Regions from separate parts of the Synechococcus sp. CB0205 genome, predicted to be linked through region 1. Evidence: predicted binding sites of a transcription regulator. Region 1 holds the regulator's gene; the other holds the start of a gene.
What was found. Region 1 encodes NtcA, which controls nitrogen genes in cyanobacteria. Its sites were predicted from a motif close to GTANCNNNNGNTAC; they were not measured.

Region 1 (14,332 bases):
ACCTCGGCGCAGCTGGGTGACCTGATCGGCCATGGCCAACAGAGCGGTGGGCATGGAGGGCCCCGTCAGGATCACATCCAGGTGGGACGGCCGCTGCTCCAGGGCTGAAACGACCTCCGCCTCGGACAAGTAGCCCAGTTCGACGGCCAGGCCCAACTCATCGAGCACCAACTGATCCAGCTGACCGCTCAGCAGCTGCTCACGGGTGTACGCCCAGATCTCGCGCACAGCCTCGACATCGGCCTGGGATGCCGGCACGGGATCAGCCAGGCAACCCGCCACGGCTGGCCTCAGCCACTGAAGGCGGCCACAGAGCCAAACACTGCTCTCCAGCCCCTGATCGACCCCACCTTTGAGGAATTGGCTCACCAGAACGCGGCTACCAAGCCCGGCACTGCGCAGGGCCTGACTGAACACCCCACTGAAGCTGCCGCGGAAGGGAGCGGTGTGCACTTGGAGCTGGCCCTCCTGCTGGGCCGCCAGGCGCACGCTGCGCGCGGGGGCCGACGCCGGGACCACAGCCAACGGACGCAGGTGTCCAGCACGGGGCGTGGCTGCAATGCTGGCCGTCATCGAGTGCATGGCTGCCGCTTGGGATCCTGAATGTAGCGGCGTTAGGCCGTCCGGCAAGCAACAAGCACTACCTGTAGTGCAAACACCCGTACCATCGAGGCACTGAGCCAGCCCGCGATGAGCAGCACCCAACCCAGGCGGGACGGCCGCAGCGCAACGGACCTGCGCAGCACGCGCTTCGCTTGGGATCCGATGGGCTTCGCCCTGAGTTCCGTCACGGTGTACACGGGCAACACGGCTGTGATCTGCAGCGTTTGCTTAGAGGAGGGTGTTCCGAAGTGGCGTAAAGGCTCCGGCAAGGGCTGGCTGAGCGCTGACTACCGGCTGCTCCCCGCCAGCACCCCCAGCCGGCAGCCACGGGAGCTGATGAAGCTCTCCGGTCGCACCCAAGAAATCCAACGCCTCATCGCCCGCAGCCTCAGGGCCTGCCTGGATTTGGAGGCGCTAGGGGAGCGGACCCTGCAAATCGACTGTGACGTCCTTCAAGCCGATGCCGGCACCCGCACCGCAAGCATCACTGGAGCCTGGGCCGCCTTAGCCGTCGGCCTGCAACGCCTGGAACAGCGCGGAGTGCTGGAACGATCGCCCCTGGTGGGGCAGGTGGCGGCGGTTTCCGTTGGCCTCGTGGATGGCGCCGCACTCCTCGATCTCGACTACAGCGAGGACAGCCGAGCAGAGGTCGATCTGAACGTGGTGATGAATCAAGAGCAACATTTGCTCGAAATTCAAGGCACCGCGGAGGGCGCACCCTTCAGTCGCCAACAGCTTTCCAGCCTGGTTGACCTAGCGGAAAGCGGCATCGATCAACTAATGCAGGCCCAGAAGCAGGCCTTGGCAGAGGCAGCAAATTAGTTTCAATGGCTACAGGGCGGCCCTGGACTGATCCGTAGGTTCCAGGCAACTCAGTCGCGCTGAAATGGTCGTGGCAACGCAAGGATTCAGCCGCTACTCCCCTAGCCCTACGACCGGTACGTCAGTGATCGCACCGATCGCGGGCAGTCCCCTGCCACCCAATGCCACGCTTCTGGATGTCATCCGGGGCCTGAGCGGTAGCACCACCGAGATCGTTGAGCGCGGCAAAACAATCTTTTTCCCCGGCGACCCCGCCGAAAAGGTTTATCTGCTGAAGCGGGGTGCGGTCCGGCTCTCCAGGGTCTACGAATCCGGCGAAGAAATCACCGTGGCACTGCTGCGGGAGAACAGCCTCTTCGGCGTCCTGTCTTTACTGACAGGCCAGCGTTCAGACCGCTTTTATCACTCGATTGCCTTTACTCGCGTCGAGCTGGTGACGGCTCCCGCCACCTCCGTCCGCAAGGCGATTGAGCAGGACCCGGCGGTTGGTCTACTGCTTCTGCAAGGTCTCTCCTCTCGGATCCTGCAAACCGAGACCATGATCGAAACCCTCACCCACCGCGACATGTCCTCGCGACTGGTGAGTTTCCTGCTGGTGCTCTGCCGCGACTTTGGCGTGCCCAGCAGCGAAGGGATCACGATCGACCTGCGCCTCTCCCACCAGGCCATTGCCGAAGCGATCGGATCGACCCGCGTCACGATCACCCGGCTCTTGGGCGACCTCCGCAACGACGGCCTGGTGCAAATCGACCGCAAAAAAATCACCGTCTTCGATCCATTGGCCCTCGCCAAACGTTTCAGCTAAACGGCTGAACTGGTGGCCGATCCCAGCTGCGTTCCAAGCCCCCACAACCGATACTGATCGTCGTCGCCCAACGTCGTGTCCGGCTGGATCCTGATCCTGACGTTGCTGATCCTCGGGGGAGTGCTCTCCACCCTGGGGGATCGGTTGGGATCCAAGGTCGGCAAGGCGCGGCTGAGCCTGTTCCGGTTGCGGCCCAAGAAGACCGCCGTGGTGATCACGGTGCTGACCGGCAGCTTGATCAGTGCCATCTCCCTTGGGCTGATGCTGCTGGTCAGTGATCGCTTGCGCACGGGGCTCTTTGAACTCGATCAGATCGAACAGCGCCTGCGGGACAGCCGCGATGCCCTGAGCTCAAGTCGCAAGGACCTGGCCCAAAGTCGGAGCGCCCTGCGCAGCGCAGAGAACGAGCGCAGCGAGGCCCAACGCCAACTCAAGGTGGTGGCCGAGCAGGCCAGCCGACTGCAGAAGGAACTGGCTCCCCTGATGGAGCAACGCAAACAACTGGAGGCCGAGCGCGATCGCCTGAGCCGTGACATCGCCGCGAAGGATTCCGATCTCCAGCGCAACCGCTCTGAGCTCGCCAAGCTCAACAGCAAGATCAAAAGCAGCAGCCAAGAGCTCGAGCGTCTCGAACGCAACCTGATTGCCCTACGTCAGGGTGATGTGGTGATCAGCAGTGGCCAAATCCTGGAGGTAGCCAAGGTACGGATCGAGAAGCCCAGCCAGGCCAGAGACGTGATCCACGCCCTGCTGCAGCGCACGAATTTGAACGTCTACCAGCGGGTGCTGCCAGGCGAAACACCGAACCGTCAAATCCTGTTGGTGCCGCGCAGCGACATCAGCAAATTGGAGACCACCCTCAGCAAACGCGGCGAGTGGGTCGTGAGTCTGATCTCAGCGGCCAATGTGCTCAAAGGGGAGCGTCAGGTCGTGGCCTTCCCGGATGTCAGACCCAACAAACGGGTGGTACGTAGTGGAGAACAACTGGCCACCACCGTGCTGGAGGCCGATGAGCGCTCCCCAGACCAGGTGCGTAGCCGCCTGAACCTGCTCCTGGCAGCAGCCTTTACCCGAGCCCAACGCCAAGGGGCCCTGGCCAACGGCCTTCAATTTGACCCAGCACGCCTCAATCAACTGGCTGAGGCCCTGGTCAACCGCCCCCTGGGCGAGACCGCCAAGCTCGAGGCCGTCTCCAGAGGCAACAGTGATCTGGCCGACCCGATTGCCGTCGACATTCGCTGGCAGCGCCCGCAATGACTTGGATCGGACTCGATCCCGGCCGCAGCAAATGCGGCTTGGTGCGCTCTGACCAGACCACAGGCCAGATCGAGGTTGCCGCCGTGCTCTCCCCGGAAGAGTGCTTCAAGCAGATTGCGATCTGGCGAGAGCGTCCGGGTCTTGAGGGTGTTGTGCTCGGCGATGGAACGGGCAGCAAGCACTGGCAGCGGCAACTCAACGACCTTGGCCTGGCTGTCCAGGTCATCCCTGAAGCGGGAACCACCCTGGCCGCACGAGCCCGCTACTGGCAGCTGGAGCCCCCCAGGGGCTGGCGGCGATTGCTTCCAGAAGGCCTGAGGTTGCCCCCAAGGGACTACGACGATGTCGTGGCTCAACTCTTGCTGGAGCGCCATTGGGGAACGGAGCTCAAGCGGGAACCTGGCTTGGTCGTCTTGCGCCAGCTCGCTGCCTAAAACCTGGCCCGCACGCTGAAGGCGTAGTCCCCACCCGCCTCCAGCTGGTAGTCCGTTTTCAACAGGAAGCGCAGCAGCGCGTCCTGGATCAAGGCCCGGCCGAGGGAAGGTTCCACCTGCAGCTCGCCGCGGTCAAAGAACCAGGCGAACGTCCACTCGAACCCTCCAGCGCTGACCTCACCCTCCAGCACCCGCTGGCTAAAGCTTTGGCGCAGCACCCGCAATTGCGCCGTTGTCGTGGGGAGGCGACTCACGCGGACTCAGGCAGTGGGTTGCTCGACCAGCTTGGCGGCAGAGGGAGCAACAAAACCGTTGAGCCTGTTACCAGCCCGCTCAAACCCCAGGCGCTGAATCAGATCCAGACCAGCCAAGACCTCATCAATGACCTCCTCGAGCACCGGCTGTTCGGCGACGGCAAAGCGGCCGAGGACGTGGCCGACAGTGCGCTGCTTACGCTCCACCGGATTCAAGGCAGGAGCGCCAATCCCGATGCGCAAGCGGGGGAACTCTTGGCCACCGAGATGGGCAATGGTGCTGCGAAGACCGTTATGCCCGCCAGCACCGCCCGAGAGCCGCAGGCGCAAGCGACCGAGGGGGAGATCCATGTCGTCCACCAGGATCAGCATCTGGTTGGGCTCGAAGCCAAACCAATCGAGAGCAGCACGAATCGAACGACCGCTGTCGTTCATGTAGGTCTGAGGCATCAACAGACGCAGGCGTTCGGCCCCTTGTCCCACCTCCGCAGCGAGGGCGTGGAGCTTGGACTGCTGCTTAAAGCTGCTGTTTTGACGCTTGGCCAGCTGCTCCAGCGCCATAAATCCGACGTTGTGGCGGGTTCCGGCGTACTTCTCGCCCGGGTTCCCTAAACCAACAACAAGACTCAAAGGAGCCATGGAGTCCTTCAACCGGCCGCTTGCTCGTCGTCGGCCTTGAGTTGAGGCTGGGGCTCTGAAGAAGCCTGGGTGACTTCCGCTTCCACCGTGTCGACCGCCTTTCGGAACTCCTGCTCGAATTCCTTCGAGGCCGACTGAAAACCCTTCAGGGTTTTTCCAAGGGTGCGACCCAGTTCGGGTAGGCGCTTGGGACCGAACACCAAAAGACCCACGGCGGCAATCACCGCCATCTCAGGCAATCCGATCCCAAAGACGTTCATCGGATCAGCCGATGCCGTTCCAGTTGACGGTGATGCCGTCGAGGATCAGGGACTTGTTGTACAGCTGGAGGATCACCAGCAGGAACACCAGGAACAGGGCCATGAACACGCCCATGACGGGGGTCGTGCCCCAGCCGGGCACAACCTTGCCGTACTCGGAGTTCAGGGGGCGAAGCAGATCTCCCAGGCGGGTGCGTTGAGCCATGTCGGGCTGTGCTCTCTGGCAAGGAGTAGGTCTCGTTACTGTAAGGGGCCTGGCCGCCTGAGCGGCTGGCCCCGTCGAGAGTTGTGATGGAAACCACCTCCCCAGCCATGTCCGTGGCACTGGCCGTCTTGGCTGTGCTGCTGGGCCTCACCGGCTTCGGGATCTACACCGCCTTTGGTCCTCCGTCGAAGCAGCTCAGCGACCCCTTTGACGACCACGACGACTAAACCAGCTCTAACGCGACGACCTGCCAGGGCTTGAGCACAAGAGCTCCGCTCTGCCAGGTCTCAGCATTCCCCCGGCGCCAACGCCGTGGCGAGTCCAGAGTCCAACTCTGTCGCTGAGGGCTGAGGTTCTGCAGCCGCAGCGCCAGCTGACCTGGGGTTGAGCCGGGCCTGCAGCTGAGCACGCGGATCTGGGGATTGGCTGGACCCATGCACTCCATCAAGTCGATCGGAGCGAAGACCTCCGCCTGCTGGGCCGCCTTTTGGGCCGGGCGAATCCATAGCGGTTCTCGAAAACGCTGCGCCAAACGAGGCACCCCGGCCGACGCCCACCCGGCTGCACAAGGGACCAACGCGAGCCGAAGCCGTTGGTGTCCGTTATCGGCCGAGGGGTCAGGCCATGTGGGTGCTCTGAGCAAGGACACCCCCAGCTGATCGGGGGTGGCGGAGACGCCCTGGGGCCCATCCAGCAACACCGCCAGACCACCCGCTCCGGCCTTCGCCTGACTGGCCAGCCAACTGATGGCCGTCACTTCCCAGCGTGCCTGCTCCCTGGCCGTCAGGGCCTGGGCCGGCCGCTCAAGCACCCCCGCAGAGGTATCTGCGGCATAGCGCTGAGCAACCTGCGCCAAGGGCAATTCCAGCCGCAACAGCTCATGGCGCTGGCGCCAATCGACCGACAACGCCAGCTCCAGATACGGCGAGGCGGCCCGCAGCTGAATGTCGAGTCGAAGCGTGCTTTGGCCGCAGCGGCCGCGGACGACAAAGCGGCAACAGAGCGGCCCCTGCTCCACCAGTTCCGGTGCTCCCTGCCAAGTCAAAGGCAGTGGCTGCTCGCGGTAGTCCGCCGCAATGTCCCAGGCATCCCAAAACTCGCCCTGATCGCTCCAACGGCGCCATTGCAAAGGGCCCGAGAGCTCGGGCACACCATCGGCTCCCCAGAGCTGCTGAACGCCGTCCGCCCCGATCTCGACGCGCACCAATCCGTTGTCCAGGCGCCAGTGCCCAGCGCTCGCCTCGCACACAACCGGGTCTGTGATTGCTGCCGCGGCCTGCGGCAGCCCATCCGCGCGCTCCAGAGGAACCGCCTGAACAGCCGAGTCCAAGGGGAGCTGAACCCATGTCCCACCGGCTGGACGCCCCTGACTGGGGAGCTGCTCCGGGGCCCCCTCGATGCACCAGGCGCCAGCGGGCAGGCGCAGGGTGACCCGCTCCGCAGGCTGGGGCTGGAGTTGCACCAGCCACCAAGGTTCAGCTCCGCCGCGCGCGGGCAGCAGCGCCTGCAGCCCGTGATCGCGCTGACGGGCTGCCAAGCGCCGCGCTTGGCGCCACTGCGGTTCCGCCTGCTCAAACACCTCAGGAATTGAGGTGCCTGGAAGGATGTCGTGGAACTGCTGAAACAGCAGCGTTCGCCAGTCCGCACCGGGCTGCTCGCTGCCGCGGAGGTGCAGCAGGGCCTGCACCCAATCGAGCTCCCGAAGCAAGCGCTCGAGGGTGCGGTTATGGCGCTTTTGATCCGGGCGGGTGGTTGCACAGCCGCGGTGCAGTTCGAGGTAGAGCTCGTCTCGCCAGACCGGCAATCGGCTAGCCAGGGGCTCCAGTCCCTCGAGATATCTGCGCAGGGTTCCGTGCTGCTGGGGGCAGGCCACGGGCTGCTGCTGCCAGAGGGCCAGCTGCTCCAGCATCTCGGCGGTTGGGCCACCGCCGTGGTCGCCAACCCCCGGGAGCCATAGGGCCTGATCAACACCAGTCGCCGCCTGCCACTGCTGGCGGTAGGTCTCCATCCCCTGGGGATCGCCGCCCGTACCGATGGGAGCCGTAGCCAGGGCCAACAGCTCCGAGCCATCGGCACTGCGCCAGCGAAACAGGCGATGGGGGAAAGGGTTGCTGCTGTTCCAGGCCAACTTATGGGTGCAGAACCAACGCACTCCGCTCAGCTGGGCGATGGCAGGAAGCCCGGCTGCGAAGCCAAAACTGTCGGGCAACCAACAGAGCTCATGCGTCCACTGGGGGAAGCGGCTGTGGCTGTAGGCCTGCCCCTCCTCAAACTGCCGCAGCAACGAGGGGACCCCAACCAAGACGCAATCGGTTTCCACCCAGGGGCCATTGACCGGCTCAAAACGACCCTGTGCCGCGGCCGCTTGCAGCCGGGCAAAGAGCGCCGGACGGTGCTGCTCCATCCAGGCGTAGAGCGCCGGGGTGGAGTGGGCGAAGTGGAGCTCTGGGAAACGCTCCATCAACGTCAGGGCCGAATCGAAGGTGCGAATCGCCGCCTGCCAGGTGTCCGCCACCGGCCAGAGCCAGGCCAAATCCAAATGGGCGTGGCCCAAGAGATGGAAACCGCCCGGGGGGCGAGCCTGGGCCATCCGCGCCAACAGGTTGGGAAGGGCTCCCTTCTCGAGCTCTGGCTGCAACGCTGCCAAGGCATCCCCAGAGAAACGCGAGGCGCCCAGAGACAGAGCTTGGGCCGCCAACACCCCAGTGGGGTCCGAGAGATCCGTTGGCTCCTGCTCGAGCCGGCTGTGAATCAAGGCCCCGTCGTCATGCAGCGGGGAGCGCAGCCGCAGCTCCAGCTGCAACGGCTGGCCTTCCCACCAAGGGGACGGCAGGGCCCAGCGGCAGGCGCTGTCGAACAGGTCGCCCTGGTGCACCAAGGCCCCATCAGCCCATAGCTCCACGGCATCGGCCCACCAACAGAGGGCCAGACGGGCACGCCGATCACTGCGCTGAGCCACTTGCCAGGACTCAGGGCAGACCAGCTGCAGGCGCAGGCTGATCCATCGCCCGCCGCGCGGCCAGCTCAGCAATCCACGTTGATGCCAGTCGGGGCGGTGGTATGCACCCCAGGGGTCATCCAGGGCCAAAACGCTGTCTCCGTCAGGCGCCTGCACGCTCCAGAGCGGCAGCAGGTCCCAACGGGTTTGTGCCTGAAACGTTTCAATCCAGGAGCGAACAGCGCCCTCTGGCCCCTCTGACATCGGTCAACGCGTTCACGACCCATAGGATGATGCGGCTGCCGCCGGCTCGTTCAGGGCCCATTTGGCGCTTGTCACTCCCTGTCACCCGCCGGACAGACCCATGCTTGCCCTCAAGATCTCGGTTTACTCGGTCGTTTTCTTCTTTATCGGGATCTTCGTTTTCGGCTTTCTGGCCAGCGATCCCAGCCGGACGCCCAGCCGCAAAGACCTGGAGGAGTGATCCTCAGGTGGGCTGAGCAACCGGCACCACCTCGGCCTTTTTGACCAGTTAGCCGTGGCAAGATCGCGGCCTTACGCGACCCCTTGGTGACTCAGCTCCGGAAGAGACTGATCCAAGGGGTTTCTGCATGTTCCATTGCCGCCACGAGCCTGGTCCCCTTGGGTGCTGCCTGGGCGGCAGAGCCGGCAGCGGTCACCCCTGTTTCAGTGCTCACCCAGGCCAGCGCTGATCAGTCCCCACCTGTGGTGATCAAGCTGCTCGCCAACGAGCAGGGCTTTGATCAACGCATCAACCGTTTCGTCGCGCGAGGCGATGTCCAAATTGACCTGGCCGGGGGCCGGGTTCTGGCGGATCGGCTGGAATACGAGACCGCAACACGCACCCTGCTGCTGAGCGGGCGCGTTCGCTTCCAGCGCGGTGAGCAGTACTTCCAGGCCAACAGCCTGCGTTACAGCCTGATCGAGAACAGCGGCGATGCCGATGCGGTCTATGGCGTCCTTGATTTCGACACCAGTGAGGTCGACTTCGATCTCAAGGCCTACCCCTCCGTCGCTCTGCCCTCGCTGAGCTACTGGCCAACCTCCAGCCCCTACGAGAAAGCGACGTTTGGAACAGCAACGCCAGAGCTGATTCGCAAAGGCCCCCGCGGAGAGATTCTGGTCAGTGCCGACTGGAGCAACCAAGCCAGCACGGCTGAGCTGGCGCTGACTCAATCGCCGCTCGAAAGATCCGGCGAATCACTGCTGCCGGGGTTAGCCCTCAACGGAGTCACCAGCCCCGAACAACTCCTGGGTCTACCGGAGCGCCCGGACCTCGCGGAGTGGCGCGTTCCACCGATTGCTGTTGCTCCTGCGGCTCAGTCGATGGCCTGCGCGCCACTGATCCCGCCCGTTCCGGATTGGCATCCCTATCCCCTTGCCCTCACGGCCTGGGGTTACGGACAAGCGATCGATGCCAACTTCGGCGACTCCTTCACCTTCAACGGGCGCTGGCGCCCAGAAAACGTCTGGGGCCTGAACTTCAACAAACGCCTGGTCGATGCGGGTCCCCTGGCCCTGGAATTTGACTCCAACGCCCTGCTGCACAAGACCAGCTGGCAGCCCGGCGGGGAGTTCAACAACAGCGAACCCTTTGCTCCGCTCCCCCCCAAACCTTTGGGGAGTTCACTGCAGCCCTGGGTCTACGGGCATGGCTGCAGCCCTGGCTGAGTCTGGGTTTCTTCGAAGGCGTGAGCCTTCTCACAAGCAACAGCCTCTACGAGCAGACTTTCCGCGAGAACTATCAGACCTTCCTCAATTACTTGGGCTTTGAAGTCGAGGCCCTGGTCAAACCCCAGTGGTCCGTGGTCGGCCGCCTGCATCACCGTTCTGGTGCCTACGGCACCTACAGCGGCGTCAGCGAAGGCAGCAACGCGTATCTCGTCGGGGTTCGCTACCGCTACGGCCAATCCCAGCCGCCGCGGATTGCGCCGCTGATGCCTCCGGCGGCCGGCTGTTCTGGCGCACCAAGCCCAGAGGCCGAAGAGGACATGAAGCCCCTGGCCGATCAGCTGAACGCCGTAGCTGAGGCCATGCCCTCCCAGGCCACCAGTGCTAGCCAACCCCCTGCAGTGCCAGCCCTTTCGACTGTCCCAGCCGCGGAACTCGAGGCGGAACGGCACAAGGCGATCGAAGCCACAGTCGATCAGCGCGTGAGCGACCTCTACTACGTCCGCAGCTTGAAAGTGGAGCGGCGCGCGGGAACACAGTTCGCCAGCCGCGCCGAAGAAGAGGAGGAATTCGGCACGGTTGAGCCAAGTCAGTTGGCGAACCCCAATGGGGATCAAAAACTGATTGAAGGCTTCATCAGTCGCTGGCGCTTTCAGGCGGCCCGCATCTGGATCACGCCGAAGGGATGGACCGCAAATCGCGCCGCCTTCAGCAACGACCCGTTCACGCCAGCGCAATCCTGGATCGATCTCGAGAGCGTCGTCGCTGTTCAAGAAAGCGATGAACGCACCAAGATCAGCGCCAAGCGCAGTCGCTTGATTCTTGAAAACCGTCTTCCGATTCCGATGCGGAAGAACATCGTCCTCGAAAAGGATCAACCCGCCGATAACCCTTGGGTCATTGCGGATGACGGCGTGGATCGCAGCGGCATCTACTTCGGCTACAACCTCAAACCGATTGAGCTCGTCAAAGCAAAGAGCTTTAAGAAAGCAAACGGGATTCAAGTCGATCAGCAGTCCTTGAGACTTGAGCTACAGCCTCAGTTCATGGTGGCTCGAGCTCTGAATGGGCAGGTCAATAGCTTCGTTCTCCCCGGAGATCCCATTGGCGGTCCTACAGGATCACAACCCGCTCAGATTGGCGATTTGTTTGGCGCACTCATCAAACTAAAAGGATCCATATTTGGCTACTCAACGAGCGACTTTACCGTCAGCCTGCCAACACTAAATCCCCAAAACATCGCCAACGGGACTAGGAGCTGGGGCGATTTCTCCAGGGAGATCTTCATCCCGAAACTCGGATTCATTGGAGGCGGAACTTACACCACACGACTCTTCGGGGCCTATCGCTACAAAACCTACAATGGCTCCCTAGGCCAACAGGATGTGTATTCCGCGTTGGGGGCATCTCTTGAGAAAAAAGGTGAGCTAAGGCCCTGGGGAAAGATCAACCACAACTATTACTGGCGCGCAGCCTTCGGCAATTTCCAAGGCACCGAATTCGAGACCTCCAACCTGATCGACAGCACCCGGGGCAGTTTCTATGGGGCTGTGAACAGCAGCTTGCAGCTCTGGCGAGGCAAAGCGGGGGATCGGGACAACCCCAGGACCACCCAAAACACTCCCCGTCCGATCGAGCCCGGACTTCGGCTCAACACCAACACCAACGTCCGGCTCGACTACTACGGCGACGGAACAAGCCAAAACACCATCACCCTGACCGGCGGTCCGACGCTCACCTTGGGCCGGCTTGAGAAAAACTTCTTCGACTTCACCGAGATCTCCATCTCAGGCGGCGGCAGCCTCCAGCAAGGACAAAGCCCCTTCAGCTTTGATCGCAATGTCGACCTCGCCACCCTGGCCTTCGGCTGGAAGCAACAGCTCTTTGGTCCATTGCTCTTCAGCGGTGGTATCGGCTTCAACGTCGATGGCAATTCGGGCTACTACGGCGACATCACCGGATCCTTCGCTGAGCTGATCTGGCAGCGCCGCGGCTACGAATTCGCCATCTACTACAGCCCCTACGAGCAGGTCGGTGGCGTTCGCGTGAAGCTGAACGACTTCAACTACAGGGGGACGGGCCTGCCATTTGTGCCTTACACCCCAACCGATTTCACCAAACAACGCCAGGGCCTCTATTGAGGCGGTAACGCCGGCAACGGGCTGGGTCCATCCAGCAGTTCACCGCCGACCATCACCTGGCTGCCGGTGAAATCAACACCGACAAGGATGGCCTGATCGAGCTTCAGCCCAGGGGTCAGGGCCTGAATCATCACAGCTCCGCTCAAATCGGCGCTGCTCAAGTTGGCTCTCGATAGATCCGCATTGCTCAGCCGGGTCTCCTGCAGCCGTGCAGCCTCCAAGTTGGCTCCACTGAGGTCAGCCCCCTCCAAGTTGCTGCCCCTTAGGTCAGCCCCGCGCAGATCCGCTTCACGCAGATCGATGCCGTTCAGCATCAATCCACTCAGGTCCGCCCCGCGCAGATCACAGCCTCGGCAGTCAGACCAAGCCGGAGCAACGAGCGCCGGCGCCGCCGGAAACGGCTCCACTGTCAAGGGAGCAGATCGCCCGGCGCCAGGACCGCCAATGAAAGCGAGCACTAGAGCGAGCGATCCGCCCCTCAGCCAATCGCTCGCCATGGCCCCTACGCCGCTATCTCATTCATAGACAGTGGAGCAACTGTCCGCCACGGATCAGGCGGCTTGGAACTGACGCAGATAGGGAAGGCGCTGGGCCGTGGCCTTGAGTGCGTCGTCATTGGCCAGCAACTGGCCCGTGGCATCCCACTGGCCGCTCAGCAGCATCTGCTTGGGACCCGCCGCCAAGGTCAACGCCCACTGCTGGTCGCCGCACGAGAGCGTCAAGGCCTCAACATCAACGACAAACGAAGCGGCCGCATTGGATTCAGCGACGGCCTGAATGGCCAGCATGGTGTCGTGGTCGGCTGAGAGACAGGGGATCCCCAGCGCCAAACAGTTCCCGTAGAAGATCTCAGCGAAGCTCTCGCCGACCACGGCCCGAATGCCCCAACGCATCAAGGCCTGAGGGGCATGCTCGCGGCTGGAGCCACAGCCGAAATTGCGGTTCACCAGCAGCACGGAGGCCTCTTGATGCTCCGGGCGATCAAAGGGATGGGCACCGGCCAACTCAGCGCGGTCATCAGCGAAGGCCGCGGGCCCGAGGGCATCAAAGGTGACGCACTTGAGGAAACGGGCAGGAATGATCCGGTCGGTGTCGATGTCATCGCCGCGCACCACAACGCTGGTGCCAGAGACGCGGCCGATTGAACCGGAGGGGAACGAAGTGGAGCTAGCCATCGGTTGAGAAGAAAAACGCGAGCAATCAGGCGTTGAGCAACGCGCGCACATCACTGACGCAGCCATGAATGGCTGCCGCGGCCACCATCGCTGGGCTCATCAGCAGGGTGCGGCCACTGGCAGAGCCCTGACGTCCCTTGAAGTTGCGGTTGCTAGAGCTGGCGCTGATCTGGCGACCTTCCAAACGATCAGGGTTCATGGCCAGACACATCGAGCAGCCCGGCTCGCGCCACTCAAAGCCCGCCGCTTCAAAGACCTTGTCGAGACCTTCAGCCTCAGCGGCGGCCGCCACCTGCTCGCTGCCGGGGACCACAAAGGCCTTGATCCCTTCTGCCACGTGGCGTCCCTTCGCCACCGCTGCCGCGGCCTGAAGATCGCTCAAGCGGCCATTGGTGCAGCTGCCGATGAAGCAAATATCCACGGGCAAACCGGCGATCGGGGCGCCGGGTTGCAAATCCATGTAGCGGTAGGCCTCTTCCGCCAGGGGCCGCTCATCGGGCTCGGTCTGCTCGAGGGTAGGCACGGCCTCGTCGACCCCGATCCCTTGGCCCGGGGTGATGCCCCAGGTGACCGTCGGAGCAATGGAGGCTGCGTCAAAGCGCACTTCATCGTCAAAGACCGCGTCGCTGCCGCTGGCCAAGCCACTCCACCAGCGCACCGCCTCAGCCCAGGCCTCACCGCTCGGAGCGAAGGGCCGGCCCTCGAGGTAGTCGAAGGTGACTTGGTCGGGATTGACGTAACCGCAACGGGCGCCGCCCTCAATCGCCATGTTGCAGAGGGTCATGCGCTCCTCCATCGAGAGGGCCTCAATCGCTGGACCGGCGAATTCATAGGCGTAGCCCACACCACCCTTCACCCCCAGGGTGCGGATGACATGCAACACCAGGTCCTTGGCGTAGACCCCACGCTGCAGCTGACCATCCACCCAGATTCGGCGGACCTTGAGCTTGCCCATCGCCAGGCTCTGGCTCGCCAGCACATCACGCACCTGACTGGTGCCGATGCCAAACGCAATCGCGCCGAAGGCCCCGTGGGTGGAGGTGTGGGAGTCGCCGCAGGCCACGGTCATGCCCGGCTGGGTCAAACCCAGCTCGGGTGCAATCACGT
Region 2 (14,332 bases), on a different contig from region 1:
GTTGGAAGAGCAGGACCTGACCGCGGGCGTCGTCGAGGAGTTGACGCTCTTCATCACTGATCTCGAGGTCGCCGTCACCGGTGCTGATCGACTTGACGCTCTTGCTCTGCAGGGCGCTCATCTTGTCGATCGTGAGGATGTTGGCGATGAAGACGCCCACGCCCACGGCGGCGATCAGATCCACGAGGACCGTGAGGGCGATCACCAAATACATGATCAGTGCGCCGCTGATCGAGATGCGGTGAGCGCGCCTGATAAAGCCCCAGTCGACGATGTCGACACCCACCTTCAGGGCGATGCCGGCGAGGACGGCCTGGGGGATCTGGGCGGCGACGCCGGTGAGGGCGAGGATCACCACCATCAGGATCAGGGCACGGCTGATGCCAGAGAGGGCACTGCGGCCGCCGCTCTGAATGTTGACCACGGTGCCCATGGTGGCGCCGGCGCCGGGCAGGCCACCGAAGAGGCCGGAGGCGAGGTTGCCGAGGCCCTGACCGATGAGTTCTTTATTGGAGTTGTGCTCGGTGCGGGTGATGCTGTCGGCCACCACCGAGGTCAACAGGGCATCGATGCAGCCCAGCATGCCCAGCACGGCTGCGTCGACAAACATCAACTGCAATTCGCCCAGCTCAAAGTGGGGAATCTGCAGAGCGGGGAAGCCGGAAGCGATCTCGCCGATGCGGCGAATTTCCTCGCCGCCCCCGCCGCCCAGGACGGTGATCGAGAGCAGCGTCCCCACCACCAGGGCAATCAGCTGGGGTGGGGCCACTTTTTTGACGGCCGCCGGGGTCAACCAGAGGATGGCCATTGTCACCACGGCCAGGGTGATCTCGGTGGGCCGGGCGTTGGCCAGCAGCTGGGGCAAGTTGTTGAGGGTGCCCATGACGCCGCCCTTCGGGCTGGCCTGACCGAGGAAGGGTCCCAGCTGCAGGATGATCAGGATCAGGCCGATCCCACTCATGAAGCCCGAGATGACCGTGTAGGGCATCTGGGTGATGTAGCGACCGAGCCGCAGCAGACCGAAGGCGATCTGGAAGAGGCCGGCCAGCATCACAACGGTGAAGGCCATGGCGAGCCCGTGCTCGGGATTGCGGGCCGTCAAGCTCGCGATCACGGCCGTCATCACCACGGTCATGGGACCGGTGGGTTCGGAGATCAGGCTGGGGGTTCCGCCAAAGAGGGCTGCGAACAGGCCCACCAGCACCGCACCCCAGAGGCCGGCCGCTGCCCCGGCTCCTGAGGCGACGCCGAAGGCCAGGGCCATCGGTAGGGCGATCACAGCGGCCGTGACGCCGCCAAAGAGATCCCCTTTGATGTTGTTGGTGCTGATCTGATTCAGCAGGCGAAAACTTGACGCACGTTGGGACGTCGACGCCGGGGTCATGACCACTGTTAATGGGGCCAAAACGCTACGTCTGAGCCGAATCGATTGGGGCTTTGCCGGCAGGGCGTTAGCGAATCGGTCATCCTGAGCCCAGGACTTTGCGCGAGCCATGGGCGAGCCCACACCCCTGGCGTTCCTGGAGGCCAGCTTTGAGCGGGAAGCCCGCCTGGATCAGTCCTATGTGGTGCTCACGGTTGCGGCGAGCCTGATCGCCACCCTGGGACTGTTGGCGGACAGCGCCGCGGTGGTGATCGGGGCAATGTTGATTGCCCCCTGGATCCTGCCCCTGCGCAGTGCCTCCTTCGCGATCCTGGAGGGACGACTGGCCCTGGTGGGCCGTGCGTTGCTGACCCTGGCCGTGGGCGTCGGCATCACGGTGCTGACCTCAGCGGCCCTGGGTTGGGTGGCCAACCTGCCGGTTCTGGGCGATGAGGTCCTGGGGCGCACCACGCCGAACCTGCTGGATTTGGGCATTGCTTTGGTGGCGGGGTCGATCGCGACCTACGGCCGCCTCAAGCCGGAGGCGGTGTCATCCGTTGCAGGCACGGCGATTGCGGTGGCCTTGGTGCCTCCGGTCTGTGTCCTGGGCCTGTTGCTGTCGCTTCAGCAGTGGGAACCGGCCAGGGGAGCAGCCCTGCTGTTTGCCGCCAACCTGCTGGGCATTCTCTCGGGGGGATTGCTCACCTTGGTGGCCACCCAGGCCAGCCTGCGCCAGCAGCTCTTCCGCAGTCAGATGGGTCTGGTGAGCCTGCTCCTGACGGGACTGCTGCTGATTCCGCTGACCGGTGGCTTTGTGACGCTGCTGGGACAAGCCCAACAGCGTCAGGCCCTTCAGGAGGTCGAGCGGGCCATCACCGAGAGCCTGCGCCAACGCACCATCACCTTGGGGCGGGATTCGGAACTCACCGACGTCAAGATCGATTGGACGCAAAACCCCCCTTTGATCAAGGCGGCAGTTCGGGTGAGTCGCCCCAACCTGCCCACCCCGAAACAGGTTGCGGCGGTTCAGGACTTCATCAACAGGACGCAAAAATTCCGCTACCGCCTTTTGGTCCAGCGGGTCTCCATTGACGTGATCGGTCCTGAGACCGAACCCAACCCCGAACCCACCCCCGTGGAAGAACCCCAAGAGGTGGTTCCAGAGAAAGCTGAGCCGGCCAGCGTCGCCCCTGCTCCAGCGGTCGCCCCGCCGCCCGCGGCTCCGGCCGTGCCGGGGTAACGGCCTGAAGACATTTCGGCTGTTCTGTGCACAATTGGGGCCAGTCCGCTGCTGGCCATGCCTGACGCCCTCACCTTTCTGGAGATCGTCGCGGGCATCTTGCTCCTCTTTGGCGGGGGCGAGTTGTTTGTGGCCGGCGCGGTAGCCCTGTCTTTGCTGCTGGGCATTCCTCAGATCGTCATCGGCCTGACGGTCGTTGCCTTTGGCACCAGCGCCCCTGAGCTGTTTGTGAGCTTGCTCTCGACCCTGCAGGGAAATTCCGGCGGGGACTCGATTGCCGTTAGCAACGTTCTGGGCTCCAACATCTTCAACGTGATGGTGGTGTTGGGCGCCAGCGCGGCCATTACCTCCCTACGCGTTCGTAGTCGCTTGGTGCGGCGGGATGTGCCGCTGCTCATCGCTGTGTCGATGGCCACCTGGGCGATGGCCTCATCCGGGAGCTTCTCCTGGGTTGCGGGTCTGGCTCTTTTGACGGCACTGGTGATCACACTGGTCTGGGAGGTGCGCTCGGCGCGGGAAGACCACGAGGACGGTCTTGATGACATTGATGCGGAAGGGGCCTCCACCACACCCGTGGCCATCGTCAAATTGGCCCTGGGTCTGGTGTTGCTGGTGGTGGGCTCCCAGGTTCTGATCAAAGGCGCCATCGCTGCGGCCCAGACCCTCGGGGTGAGTGAGGCGGTGATCGGTCTGACAATCGTTTCGGCTGGCACCTCGATGCCTGAACTGGTGACGTCCCTGGTGGCGGCTTACCGGGGTAAGGCGGATCTTGCCATCGGCAACGTGGTGGGCAGCAACCTGCTCAACCAGCTCTTGATCCTGGGTCTGTGCGCCCTGGTCTCGGGTCAGAACGGACTGTTGGTCAGCCCTGAACTGTTGCGCCGTGATTTCCCAGTGATGGTGCTGACGACCTTGGCCTGCCTGCCGATTTTCTGGAGTGGCGGCGTGATCAATCGCCTTGAGGGGTGGCTCTTGCTTGGCGCCTACGGCCTCTATTTGGTTGAGCAGATTCTCAGCAGTACGGCAGCTCCGGGTATTGATGAATTCCGCTTGTTCGTCTTGGTGGCAGCTCTCCCCCTGGTGTTGGTCTTCCTGACTTGGACCTCACTGCGCTGGATGCAACAGCGCAGGAGCGCCGGTTAGGAGCAGACAACGCTTGGGAGCATGGACACGCTGACTCCTGCGGCGGTGGCGTCGTTGTAGAGGGTCTCGCTGCTCTGGCGGTTGAGATTGACCTGTCCTGAGCAGATCAAGTCCCAGGTTTCATCGGCGAAGTGGGTTTGCAGCCAAAGCATCCCCATCACCGTGCGGTGCTTGAGGTTGTAGCTCTCTCCTACGGACGTCAGGGTGATGTCCATGGCCCACAAAAAAACCTCCCCCTATTGGAGGGGGAGGCGTTGGACGCTGATGTATCAATACGAACCAAAACCAAAAGCCTTGGTTTTGGGGCGGAATCAGCCTTGGTTGACCTGGGAAGCGGCCTCGGCCTGACGGTGGTTGTAGTGATGCCCGCGGTACTGCAGATCGACAGTGGTGTCGACTGAAGCCGCTTCGTGACGGAGGGGCGCTTCGAAATGTTGGCCGCGGTAGGCGTGCTCAACGGGAGCGCTGGTGGGCTGTTCGTGGTTGGCGTTGTCGTAGGTGACGCCGCGGTACTGGAGTTTGCTCATGGTGGTCATCGGGCCTCGAAGGGTTGGCTGGTTGTCCGCTTCGTGGGAAGGAGCGTTGCTTCGCCTCGCGGTGGGCTACTTCCGGTGGAGCCAGGCCCAAAGGGGGCTCACTCAACGTTTTGTCCTTCTGCAGCATTCTAGCGGATGAAGAATGTTCAGAGTGAACAAAAGCCTCTTTTTTGTCTTTTTTGTAATAGTTACTGTGGCCCGTTGAACGTTTTTTCTTCACATTCCTTCTGCTGCCTTAGCGCAATTCCTGATGGACTTGCGAATTGGTAGCGAATGCAACCTTGACTGTGGTCTGTGATGCGGAACATTGGCACCTAATGGCGGTAATCCGTCATCCACCCAGCGACTGCTTTTTGATGACTGTTGCTTCTCCTGTCTCTCGGCCTCGGTCGAAGAGCCTGCAGGAAGCGAGCTTGCTGGAGGCTCCTCAGCTTCTGCTCCGCAAGGTGCGAGGACTGTCCTCCGGCCGTTCGCTGACCTGGCTGGCTTGTGTGCCTCTGGCTCTTTTCGGCCTGGGCGTGTTCAACCTTTCGGCCCGCGCCGCTGAGCTCCCCGAGCTCAACGCAGCGTTCCTGGCCAACAACATGTGGCTCCTGGTGGCCACGATCCTGGTGATCTTCATGAACGCCGGTTTCGCCATGGTCGAAGCCGGGATGTGTCGCCAGAAGAACGCCGTCAACATCCTTGCCAAGAACTTGTTCGTGTTCGCCCTCGCGGTGACCGCCTACTGGTTCATCGGTTATTCGCTGATGTACGGCGGATCCCTGGTGGATGGCTGGCTTTATTTCAACGGCCTCTTCTTTGACCCCACCGTCACCGCTGAGATGGTGACCGAGGGAGCCTTGGTTCCCACCGTTGACTTCCTGTTCCAGGCTGCCTTCGCCGGCACCGCCGCCACGATCGTTTCTGGCCTCGTGGCTGAGCGCGTCAAGTTCGGCGAGTTCGTGATCTTCGCGCTGGTTCTGACTGCTGTTATCTACCCGGTCTCCGGTTCCTGGCAGTGGAATGGCGGCTGGCTGAGCGAGCTGGGTTTCATTGATTTCGCTGGCTCCTCGATCGTCCACTCCGTGGGTGCTTGGGCCGGCCTGGTGGGCGCCATGCTGCTTGGCCCCCGCATCGGCAAGTTCGTGGGCGGTAAGCCCCAGGCCATCCCCGGCCACAACATGTCGATTGCAACCCTGGGTGCCCTGATCCTCTGGATCGGCTGGTACGGCTTCAACCCCGGCTCTGAGCTGGCGATGGACCAGTACGTGCCCTACGTGGCTGTGACCACCACCCTGGCGGCTGCCGGTGGCGCCATCGCTGCCACCATCGTCTCCACCCTGACTTCTGGCAAGCCCGACCTGACGATGATCATCAACGGCATCCTGGCCGGTCTGGTGAGCATCACTGCCGGTTGCGGCAACATGACCCTGGTGGGCTCCTGGGTCGCTGGTGCCGTCGGCGGCATCATCGTTGTCTTCGCAGTCTCCGCACTGGATGCCTCTGGCATTGACGATCCCGTCGGCGCCTTCTCCGTCCACGGTGTGTGCGGCGTCTGGGGCACCCTCGTCATCGGCCTCTGGGGCGTTGATGGCATGGACGTCGGTTCTGCAGGCCTTGGCCTCTTCAATGGCGGCGGCTTCAGCCAGCTCGGCATTCAGGCCCTGGGCTGTGCGGCCTACGCCATCTGGACCCTGGTCACCTGCTGGATTGCTTGGTCCGTGATCGGCGGCCTCTTCGGCGGCATCCGCGTCACTGAGGAGGAAGAGATCGAAGGTCTCGACATCGGTGAGCACGGCATGGAGGCTTACCCCGATTTCGCTTCGGCGAAGTGATCCTCTGAGCTCTGCTCGATGGGCCCGCTTCGGCGGGCCTTTTTTATTGCCTCAGGGCCTTGGCTGGCAGCATGGACGGGCCCAAGGGTGCCGCTTTTGCCCTGCCCCCGCTGCGGTGCGCGCTTGCTCACCAAAACCGAGGAGCGCCCTCCGCGCTTGGTTTGCGTGGACTGCCGGCAGGTCTTGCCCCAGTCGGTCCAGGTGCCGCTCATCACCCTGGTGGTCCGTCACTTTTTGGGCGTGATGCTGCTGCTGGGCCTCGTGGTGGTTCCACTGCTGGTGATGAGTCTTTCGCCCTGGATTGATCGGGCTCCCCGGGCGCCCCGCAACAACTTGAGTGCCATTAGATGAAGTACATCGCTTGCGCCTGAAGCAGTGCATCCCGTTGGGCGAGAAGGTCCGTGAGGGTTGTGGACTCCAGGAGGGCCAGGCGCTGTTCCTGCAGTTGGGTCCCAATCGAGTGCAGCACCTGCTGCTCCAGGCTCTGTTGAGCCGGTGGCTGCGGTTCGGACCTGCCCTCGAGGCATTCGAGTGCCTCGCTCAGCCGGATGTCTGCGGCGGGTCGGGCCAGTTGGTAGCCCCCCTTGGGGCCACGGCTGCTGTTGAGCAGGCCCCCCTTGCGCAGGCTGGTCATCATCTGCTCGAGGTAGCGCTCGGGAATGCCCTGTCGCTGCGCGATGACCGAGACCTGTAGCCGTCCTCCTTGGGCCTGGATGCCAGCGAGCTCGATCAGGGCGAGCAGCCCGTATCTGGTTTTGGCGTTGAAGGGCAACGGACGTGCTCGGGTTGATTCCACGGTAAAGCACTTGGGAATCGGTATCGCCAAGTTCCCTTTAGGAGAATCGGCTCTGGCTGAACTTTTCTCGCTGTGCTGTTATTCCCGATCCGTGTGCCGTGTTTTGCGAGCTGTAGGCTGAGGGCCTTACCCGATCGCCCCTCCCTTGGCTGATCTTGTTGCTGCCGCTCTGCAGCCCGGAGCCCTGATCACGCTGGTGGTGTTGCTGGGCTCCGTGGTCCTCTTCATCTCCGGTTGGCTGGCGCCCGATCTCACGGGGTTGCTCGCCGCCGGCCTGCTGGTCAGCTTCCACGTGATCGAGCCGCGGGAAGCCCTGGAGGGTTTTGGCAGCCCTGCCCTGATCACCCTGGCTGGTCTGTTCGCCATCTCCGCTGGGCTGTTCCGCAGCGGGGGACTCGATCGTCTGCGCGCCTTGATCGGCTCCGACGCCATTCGCAGCCCGAAGCGAATGATTGCCTTGATGGTGGCGGTGGTGGGCCCCGTTTCGGCGGTCGTCCCCAATACCCCGATCGTCGCCAGCCTGCTTCCGGTGGTGGAGGGCTGGTGCAAACGCCGCCGCATCTCCCCCTCGAAGGTGCTGCTCCCGTTGTCCTTTGCCACGGTGCTCGGGGGGACGATCACCCTGCTGGGCAGCTCGGTGAACCTGCTGGCCAGCGAGGTCAGTAGCCGTCTGGGCTACGGCAGCTTTGGCTTGTTCAGCTTTACCCCGATCGGTCTGGGGGTCTGGCTGCTGGGCGGGTCGCTGATGGTGCTGCTCGCCGATCGCTTTCTGCCGGATCGGGGCCGCGATGACGACGACCTGATCGCTGACCTCTCCAGCAGTGGATACCTGACCGAGGTCAAGATTCCATTGGGTTCTGAGCTCATTGGCCAGTCACTCCACGCCACGCGGCTGCAACGGCGCTTTGACCTCGACGTTCTGGAGCTGCACCGCGGCACGGAGCGCTTTATGCCTCCCTTGGCCGACCGCACCTTGATGCTCGGGGATCGTCTGCTGCTGCGCTGCAGCCGCGAGGACCTGCTGCGCCTCCAGCAGGACCACACAGTGGTCTTGGCCCCCACGCCGGAGCAACCGCTCAGCCTGGAGCAGGACAACAGCCAGCGGATGGTGGAGGTGCTGTTGCCCTCCGGCTCCACCCTCGCCGGTGACTGCCTGCGCGATCTGCGTTTCCGGCAGCGCTACAACGCCACGGTGTTGGCCCTGCGGCGCGGCAATGCCGTGCTGCGGGAACGGCTCGGGCGCGCCCAACTCCGTGAGGGGGATGTGCTGCTGCTGCAGGGTCCCAAGGACGCCATCCGCGGCCTGGCGGCCAGTAATGACCTGGTGGTCCTGGAGCAGTTGGAGAAGGACCTGCCCACGGTCAGCCGCAAGCGCGTGGCGCTGCTGATTGCTGCCCTGGTGCTGCTGTTGCCCAGCTTTGAGATCATCCCCTTGGTGGCGTCCGTGCTGCTGGGCACGGTGGCCATGGTGGTGACCGGTTGCCTGCGCGCCGGTGAACTGCAACGGGTGGTGCGCCTGGATGTACTGGTGCTCCTGGGCTCGCTGGCGAGCTTCAGCGTTGCCCTGGAAAAAACGGGTCTGGCCTCTGCCCTGGCCCAGGCCCTGTTGCTCGGCTTGAGCAGCTGGCCGGTCTATGGCGCCATGCTCGTGGTGTTCCTGTTCACCGTCGCGTTGACCGAAGTCATGAGCAACGCGGCGACGGTGGCGATGTTGATTCCCATCGCGGGTCAGTTGGCCCAGGGGCTTGGCCTACCGCCGATGGCCTTGATTTATGTGGTGCTCTTCGGCGCCAGCCAGAGCTTTCTCAGTCCGATTGGCTACCAAACCAACCTGATGGTCTATGGCCCGGGTCGCTATCGCTTCTTGGACGTCTCCCGCTATGGCTTCCCCTTGACGATTGCCATGGCCATCGCCGTTCCTTGGATGGTCTGCCGCTGGTTCGGCCTGTAGAACGTGAGCTCGCAAGGCCCTCGGGGTTGGATGAAGCGCCTCAAACAGTGGTTGCTCTGGCTGTGGCATCACGAGGCCAGTCGCGGCCAGAAAGCCCGGGGCTTGGCGGCTGGGGTGTTCATGGGGTGCTTCCCGATCTTCGGTCTGCAGACCTTGCTGGGCATCGCCCTGGCCAGCCTGGTGCGCGGGAACCACATCCTGGCTGCGGCGGGTACCTGGATTAGCAACCCCCTGACCTACATCCCCCTCTACTGGTTCAACTACAGCGTTGGCTGCTGGTTGCTGGGTCCTGGCCCTGCCTTGCCCACCCTTGAGGCGATTCAGCAGGGGGGCATCTGGGAGCTCGGGCTGGCGATCTCCAGCCGTCTGTTGCTGGGCTCCACCCTGGTGGGATCCCTTAGCGCAGCGCTGTTTGGCGGGATCTATTGGTGGTTGCTCAAGCGCAGCCAGCAGGGCCGCGCCCATACCTAGCCCTCGGGGACCCGCTTCCAACCGGCCAGCACCCCAAGGATGTCGGCGGCGCTGACCAGGCCGACGAAGGCCCCGAACTCGTCGACAACAACCCGCACGGAGCTGCGGTCGCCGCGCCGGAAGCTGGTGAGCAGCCGATCAGCGCGGATCATCTCGGGGACGAATTGCGGCGCATCACAGAGCTGGCTGATCAGGCGGTAGCCCCCACCGCTGAGCAGCTCAGCCATGGCTCGCTCGCGGCTTTGAACCCCCAGCACCTCATCCACCTCTTCCCCCAGGACGACCCACCAGGCGTCATCGGCGGCCTCAAGGATCTCCTGGCGAACCGAGTCCAGGCTGGCGCCGCCTGAAAGGGACGGGGTCGCCACCCGTGACACCATCAGATCCCTGGCGGTGAGGTCGTTGAGGGCAAAGACCTTGCCGATCATCGCGGCCTCGTCGGCTTCGATCTGGCCCTGCTGGGAGCCCAGGCGCGCCATCAGGTGGATCTCACGTTCGTTGGTGGTGAGTTCACTCGTCGCGGTGATGGCCGGCATCAGCTTCTCCAGCACCAGCAGCAGCGGCAGAGTCAGCCGCTCGAGCATCAGCAGAATGCGCGCCGAGACCAAGGAGATCGGCATGGCGAAGCTGTTGCCGATCGTTTTGGGCAGGATTTCAGCGAAGAGGATCACGGCCACCGTGAACCCGACGTTGAAGAGCAGCAGGGCCCAGCGGCCCCCGACGCTTCCGAACACCTGATTGGCCTGGCTACCGAGCAGGATTGAACCGGAGATGTTGAACAGGTTGTTGATCACCACCAGCAGCACCAGGGCCCGCCCGGGCCTGGCCTTGATGCGCTCCAGTGCCCGTGATCCCGGCACCTTTTGCTGCTTGAGGGTGTGGACCTGAATCGGATTCACCGTCAGCATGGCGGCTTCTGTACTGGAGGCCAAAGCCGAGCCCACCAGGATCAGCACCGCCATCACCAGCAGCACAACGATCGGATTCATCGACTGGCGCAGGCTGCGAGATCGATCGGACCTTACCTACGGTTTGCGGGATGAACCCGTCTTCGAGCAATCCAGTCCGGGCGCTACAGCGTTGGCGCCATCAGCTCACGGTGCCGCAGTTCACCGTGGTGACGGGCCTGCTGGTGATCGTTCTGGCGACCCTGCTGCTCTCGACGCCGCTCTGCTCCAACTCCAACGTTGGTTTGTGGCAGGCCCTGTTCACGGCTACCTCTGCGATCACTGTGACCGGTCTTTCGGTGATCGATATCGGAGAGGATCTGACCTTCGCAGGCCAGGTGGTGCTCGCGGGCCTGATCATCACCGGTGGTCTCGGACTGATGGCGATCACGACCTTCCTGCAGGGGTTTGTGCAGGGCCGATCCGGCTTGCGCAATCGTTTGGACAAGGGCCGTGCCCTTGATGAATTCGGGGTTGGCGGCATCGGACCCACCTTCCACAGCATCCTGCTGGTGGCCCTGTGTGTGATGGGCTTGGGCACGGTGGTGCTCTACAGCTTTGGTTTTACCGACATCGAGGACCCGGGCAGACGGCTTTGGGCTGCGATGTTCCATGCCATCAGCGCTTACAACAACGCCGGATTTGGCCTCTGGTCCAACAGCTTGGAGAGCTATCGCGATAACCCCGTGGTGACTGGGGTCATCGCCTTCATGATCGTCATCGGTGGCATTGGTTGGCGGGTGGCCAATGACATCTGGAACAACCGCTTTCGGTTGGGTCGCCTGCGTCGCCTGAGCCTGCACACCCGCCTGGTCATTCGCAGTACGGCGCTGTTGATCGTCATCGGCGCGGTGGGTCTGTTGATTACCGAGCACATCGGCTACGGCGCCTCGGCGATGGAGCCCTATGGCTGGCTTGAGGACCTGCAGATCGTCCTCTTTCAGTCGATCACCACCCGCACCGCCGGCTTCAACACGATTCCCCTCTCCGCCCACCAGATCACCGACGCCGGGCTGCTGCTGATCATCCTGTTGATGTTCATCGGCGCCAGCCCAGGCGGCACCGGCGGCGGGGTGAAAACAACCACCTTCGCCATCCTGATGGGGGCCACCCGCTCGACCCTCCAGGGCCGCAGCCATGTGCTGCTGCACCGCCGGCAGATTCCCGATGCCACGGTGCTGCGGGCCGTGGGGGTCACCTTGGCTTCGGCCCTGTTTGTGGTGCTGATGGCCTTGACCTTGGGCCTGGGGAATTCCCTTGGGCAGCAGCAGGTGCAGTCCTTCAGTTTCCTGGAGAAGCTCTTCACCTGCGTGTCCGCCTTTGGCACGGTTGGCCTGGACCTGGGGGTCACGGCCCATCTCAACCGCTGGGGCCAACTGGTCTTGATGGTGGGGATGTTCGTGGGGCGGGTGGGAATCCTGTTGCTGCTCTCCGCGCTCTATGGCACCCGCCCCCAGAGCCGGGTGGGTTATCCCAAGGAAGATTTGTATGTCTAGTGGCTTCACCACTTAGAACAGGGACGACGAGCACCGGGCTGTGAATCAGTGGCTGTGAATCAGTGGTGGCAGTGGAGCGCTGAAGCCGGGGTGCGCCGCGGCAGTTTTGCCGTCATCGGGGTCGGACGTTTTGGCTCCTCGGTCTGCTCGGAGTTGCTTCAGTCCGGAGCGGAGGTGTTGGCGATTGATTCCAACCAGCGCGCCATCGATGAGCTGCGCCAGATCGATCCCGCCATCGAAGCGCGGGTGGTGGACTGCACCGACGAAGAGGCCCTGCGGGCCGCCGGGGTGCTGGACATGGAGACGGTGGTGGTGGCGATGAGTGAACCGCTGGAGGCCAGTGTCACCGCGACCTTGATCTGCAAGGACTCCGAAGGCAGCCGGGTGAAGCAGGTGATTGCCCGGGCCACGAGCGACATCCACATGAAGATGCTCAAGCGGGTCGGTGCTGACCGCGTGGTCTTTCCCTCAAAAATGATGGGTCAGCGGCTGGGGATGGAGCTGGTGCGCCCGAACCTGCTGGAGCAGTTGCGCTTGGACGACCGCAGCAGCATCGAAGAAATCAAGGTCCCAGCAGCTTTCATCGGCCATTCCCTACGGGATCTCAACCTGCGTAAGCACTACAACGTCAACGTCCTGGCGGCAGGACCGGCGGGTGAGCTGCATGTGAACCCACCGGCCTCCCATGTCCTGGCCGAGGGCGAGCTGCTGGTGGTCATGGGCTCTGAGGATTCTCTGCGGGCGTTGCCCGCCAGTTGAGGGATGGCCTTTGTGCGCTTTCCCTCACCCCGTTAATGACAGCTTGTGCCCAAAACCTTTCCTGACCCCCTGAGCCGGAGCTAGCCCGGGGCGATAGCGCTCACCAAAGGGGGCTGACTGTCATGGTCAGTAGCTCAGTGGCTCCAACGGCCTTACCACCACCGCTCAAGGAAAGCGGCCAGCGGGAGGTCTTTTGCGGTCTGACCTCGATCGTCTGGTTGCATCGGCGCATGCCGGATGCCTTTTTCCTGGTGGTGGGCTCCCGCACCTGCGCCCATCTGATCCAGAGCGCAGCTGGGGTGATGATTTTTGCCGAACCCCGCTTCGGCACCGCCATCCTTGGTGAGCGGGACCTGGCGGGTTTGGCCGATGCCAACGAAGAGTTGGATCGACTCGTCGCGCAACTCCTGGAGCGCCGCCCCGAGATCCGCACCCTCTTCCTGGTGGGGAGTTGCCCCAGTGAGGTGATCAAGCTCGACCTGGCCAAGGCCTCCGAGCGGCTGAATCAGCAGCACGCCGGGCGCGTGACGGTGATCAACTACACCGGCAGCGGCATTGAGACCACCTTCACCCAGGGGGAGGACAGCGCCCTGCAGGCGCTGGTTCCCCTGATGCCCAAAACGGACCAGCCCCAGTTGTTGATCGCCGGGACCCTGGCGGATGCGGTCGAAGACCGTTTGGTGGGCCTGTTCCAGAAGCTCGGCATTGAGCGGGTGGTGAGCCTGCCGCCGCGGCGCTCCACTGAGCTTCCCGCCGTGGGCCCGGGGACCCAGTTGCTCCTGGCGCAGCCCTACCTCTCCGGTACGGCTCGGGCCTTGGTGGACCGCGGAGCCACGTTGGTGTCAGCGCCCTATCCCTTTGGCGTTGAAGGCAGTCGGGACTGGATGGCCGCGGCGGCTAGGGCCTGCGGAATCGCGCAGGAGCGGATTGATGCCGTGCTGGATCCCCTGGTGGAGCGCGGCCGGCGATCCTTGGCTCCCCACCGGGAGGTATTGGCGGGCAAACGTCTCTTTCTGCTTCCCGATTCCCAACTGGAGCCGGCCCTGGCGCGCTTTCTCGCGCGGGAGTGCGGCATGGAGCTGGTGGAGGTGGGAACCCCCTATCTCGACCGTCAGTTGATGGCGGAGGAGCTCGCGCGCCTGCCCGAGGGCACGCAACTGAGCGAGGGGCAACACGTCGAAAACCAGTTGCAACGGGTGCGCCAGGAGCGTCCGGATCTGGTGGTCTGCGGTTTGGGCCTGGCTAATCCCCTGGAGGCAGAGGGGATGGCCACCAAGTGGTCCATCGAGTTGGTCTTTAGCCCGATTCATGGCATCGATCAGGCCGGAGATCTGGCTGAACTCTTTGCCCGTCCCCTGCGTCGCCGCGGCGCGCTGCAGTTCTCCTGATTCGCCACCGATGGAACTCACGCTCTGGACCTACGAAGGCCCCCCGCACGTTGGGGCCATGCGCATCGCTGCCTCGATGGAGGGAGTGCACTACGTCCTGCATGCGCCGCAGGGCGACACCTACGCCGACCTGCTGTTCACGATGATTGAACGGCGGGATCGCCGACCCCCTGTCACCTACACCACCTTCCAGGCCCGGGATCTAGGGGGTGACACCGCCGAACTGGTGAAGCGCTCCATTGCCGATGCAGTCGAGCGCTTTCAGCCTGAGGCACTGCTCGTGGGCGAGAGCTGCACGGCGGAGCTGATCCAGGACCAGCCAGGGGCCCTGGCGGCGGGTATGGATCTGGGTGGGATCCCGATGGTCAATCTGGACCTGCCGGCCTATTCCAAAAAGGAAAACTGGGGGGCGGCTGAGACCTTCT

Region 2: a site for NtcA is predicted at 4,549-4,562, ahead of CB0205_RS0108665 (ammonium transporter). Genes of this name have one in related genera too.

Annotation. Positions count from the first base shown of each region.
Region 1 is NZ_ADXM01000022.1:121,854-136,185, reverse strand. It holds gene CB0205_RS0103845 (cob(I)yrinic acid a,c-diamide adenosyltransferase) at 1-573, opposite strand, end outside; gene rph (ribonuclease PH) at 691-1,425, shown strand; gene ntcA (global nitrogen regulator NtcA) at 1,490-2,230, shown strand; gene CB0205_RS0103830 (DUF3084 domain-containing protein) at 2,306-3,487, shown strand; gene CB0205_RS0103825 (polyamine oxidase) at 3,484-3,921, shown strand; gene CB0205_RS0103820 (DUF3146 family protein) at 3,918-4,175, opposite strand; gene pth (aminoacyl-tRNA hydrolase) at 4,182-4,814, opposite strand; gene CB0205_RS0103810 (TatA/E family twin arginine-targeting protein translocase) at 4,823-5,074, opposite strand; gene psbH (photosystem II reaction center phosphoprotein PsbH) at 5,079-5,279, opposite strand; gene psbN (photosystem II reaction center protein PsbN) at 5,366-5,506, shown strand; gene CB0205_RS0103795 (alpha-mannosidase) at 5,503-8,481, opposite strand; gene CB0205_RS0103790 (photosystem II reaction center protein I) at 8,582-8,701, shown strand; gene CB0205_RS15040 (hypothetical protein) at 8,788-9,909, shown strand; gene CB0205_RS14230 (DUF3769 domain-containing protein) at 9,930-12,050, shown strand; gene CB0205_RS14225 (pentapeptide repeat-containing protein) at 12,044-12,508, opposite strand; gene leuD (3-isopropylmalate dehydratase small subunit) at 12,602-13,225, opposite strand; gene leuC (3-isopropylmalate dehydratase large subunit) at 13,251-14,332, opposite strand, start outside.
Region 2 is NZ_ADXM01000048.1:15,283-29,614, forward strand. It holds gene CB0205_RS0108640 (SulP family inorganic anion transporter) at 1-1,384, opposite strand, end outside; gene CB0205_RS0108645 (DUF389 domain-containing protein) at 1,494-2,603, shown strand; gene CB0205_RS0108650 (calcium/sodium antiporter) at 2,661-3,746, shown strand; gene CB0205_RS0108655 (hypothetical protein) at 3,743-3,961, opposite strand; gene CB0205_RS0108660 (DUF4278 domain-containing protein) at 4,058-4,282, opposite strand; gene CB0205_RS0108665 (ammonium transporter) at 4,639-6,099, shown strand; gene CB0205_RS0108670 (hypothetical protein) at 6,187-6,450, shown strand; gene CB0205_RS0108675 (Rrf2 family transcriptional regulator) at 6,443-6,871, opposite strand; gene CB0205_RS0108680 (SLC13 family permease) at 7,041-8,846, shown strand; gene CB0205_RS0108685 (DUF2062 domain-containing protein) at 8,877-9,317, shown strand; gene CB0205_RS0108690 (CNNM domain-containing protein) at 9,314-10,306, opposite strand; gene CB0205_RS0108695 (TrkH family potassium uptake protein) at 10,357-11,760, shown strand; gene CB0205_RS0108700 (TrkA family potassium uptake protein) at 11,815-12,519, shown strand; gene CB0205_RS0108705 (ferredoxin:protochlorophyllide reductase (ATP-dependent) subunit N) at 12,642-13,907, shown strand; gene CB0205_RS0108710 (ferredoxin:protochlorophyllide reductase (ATP-dependent) subunit B) at 13,918-14,332, shown strand, end outside.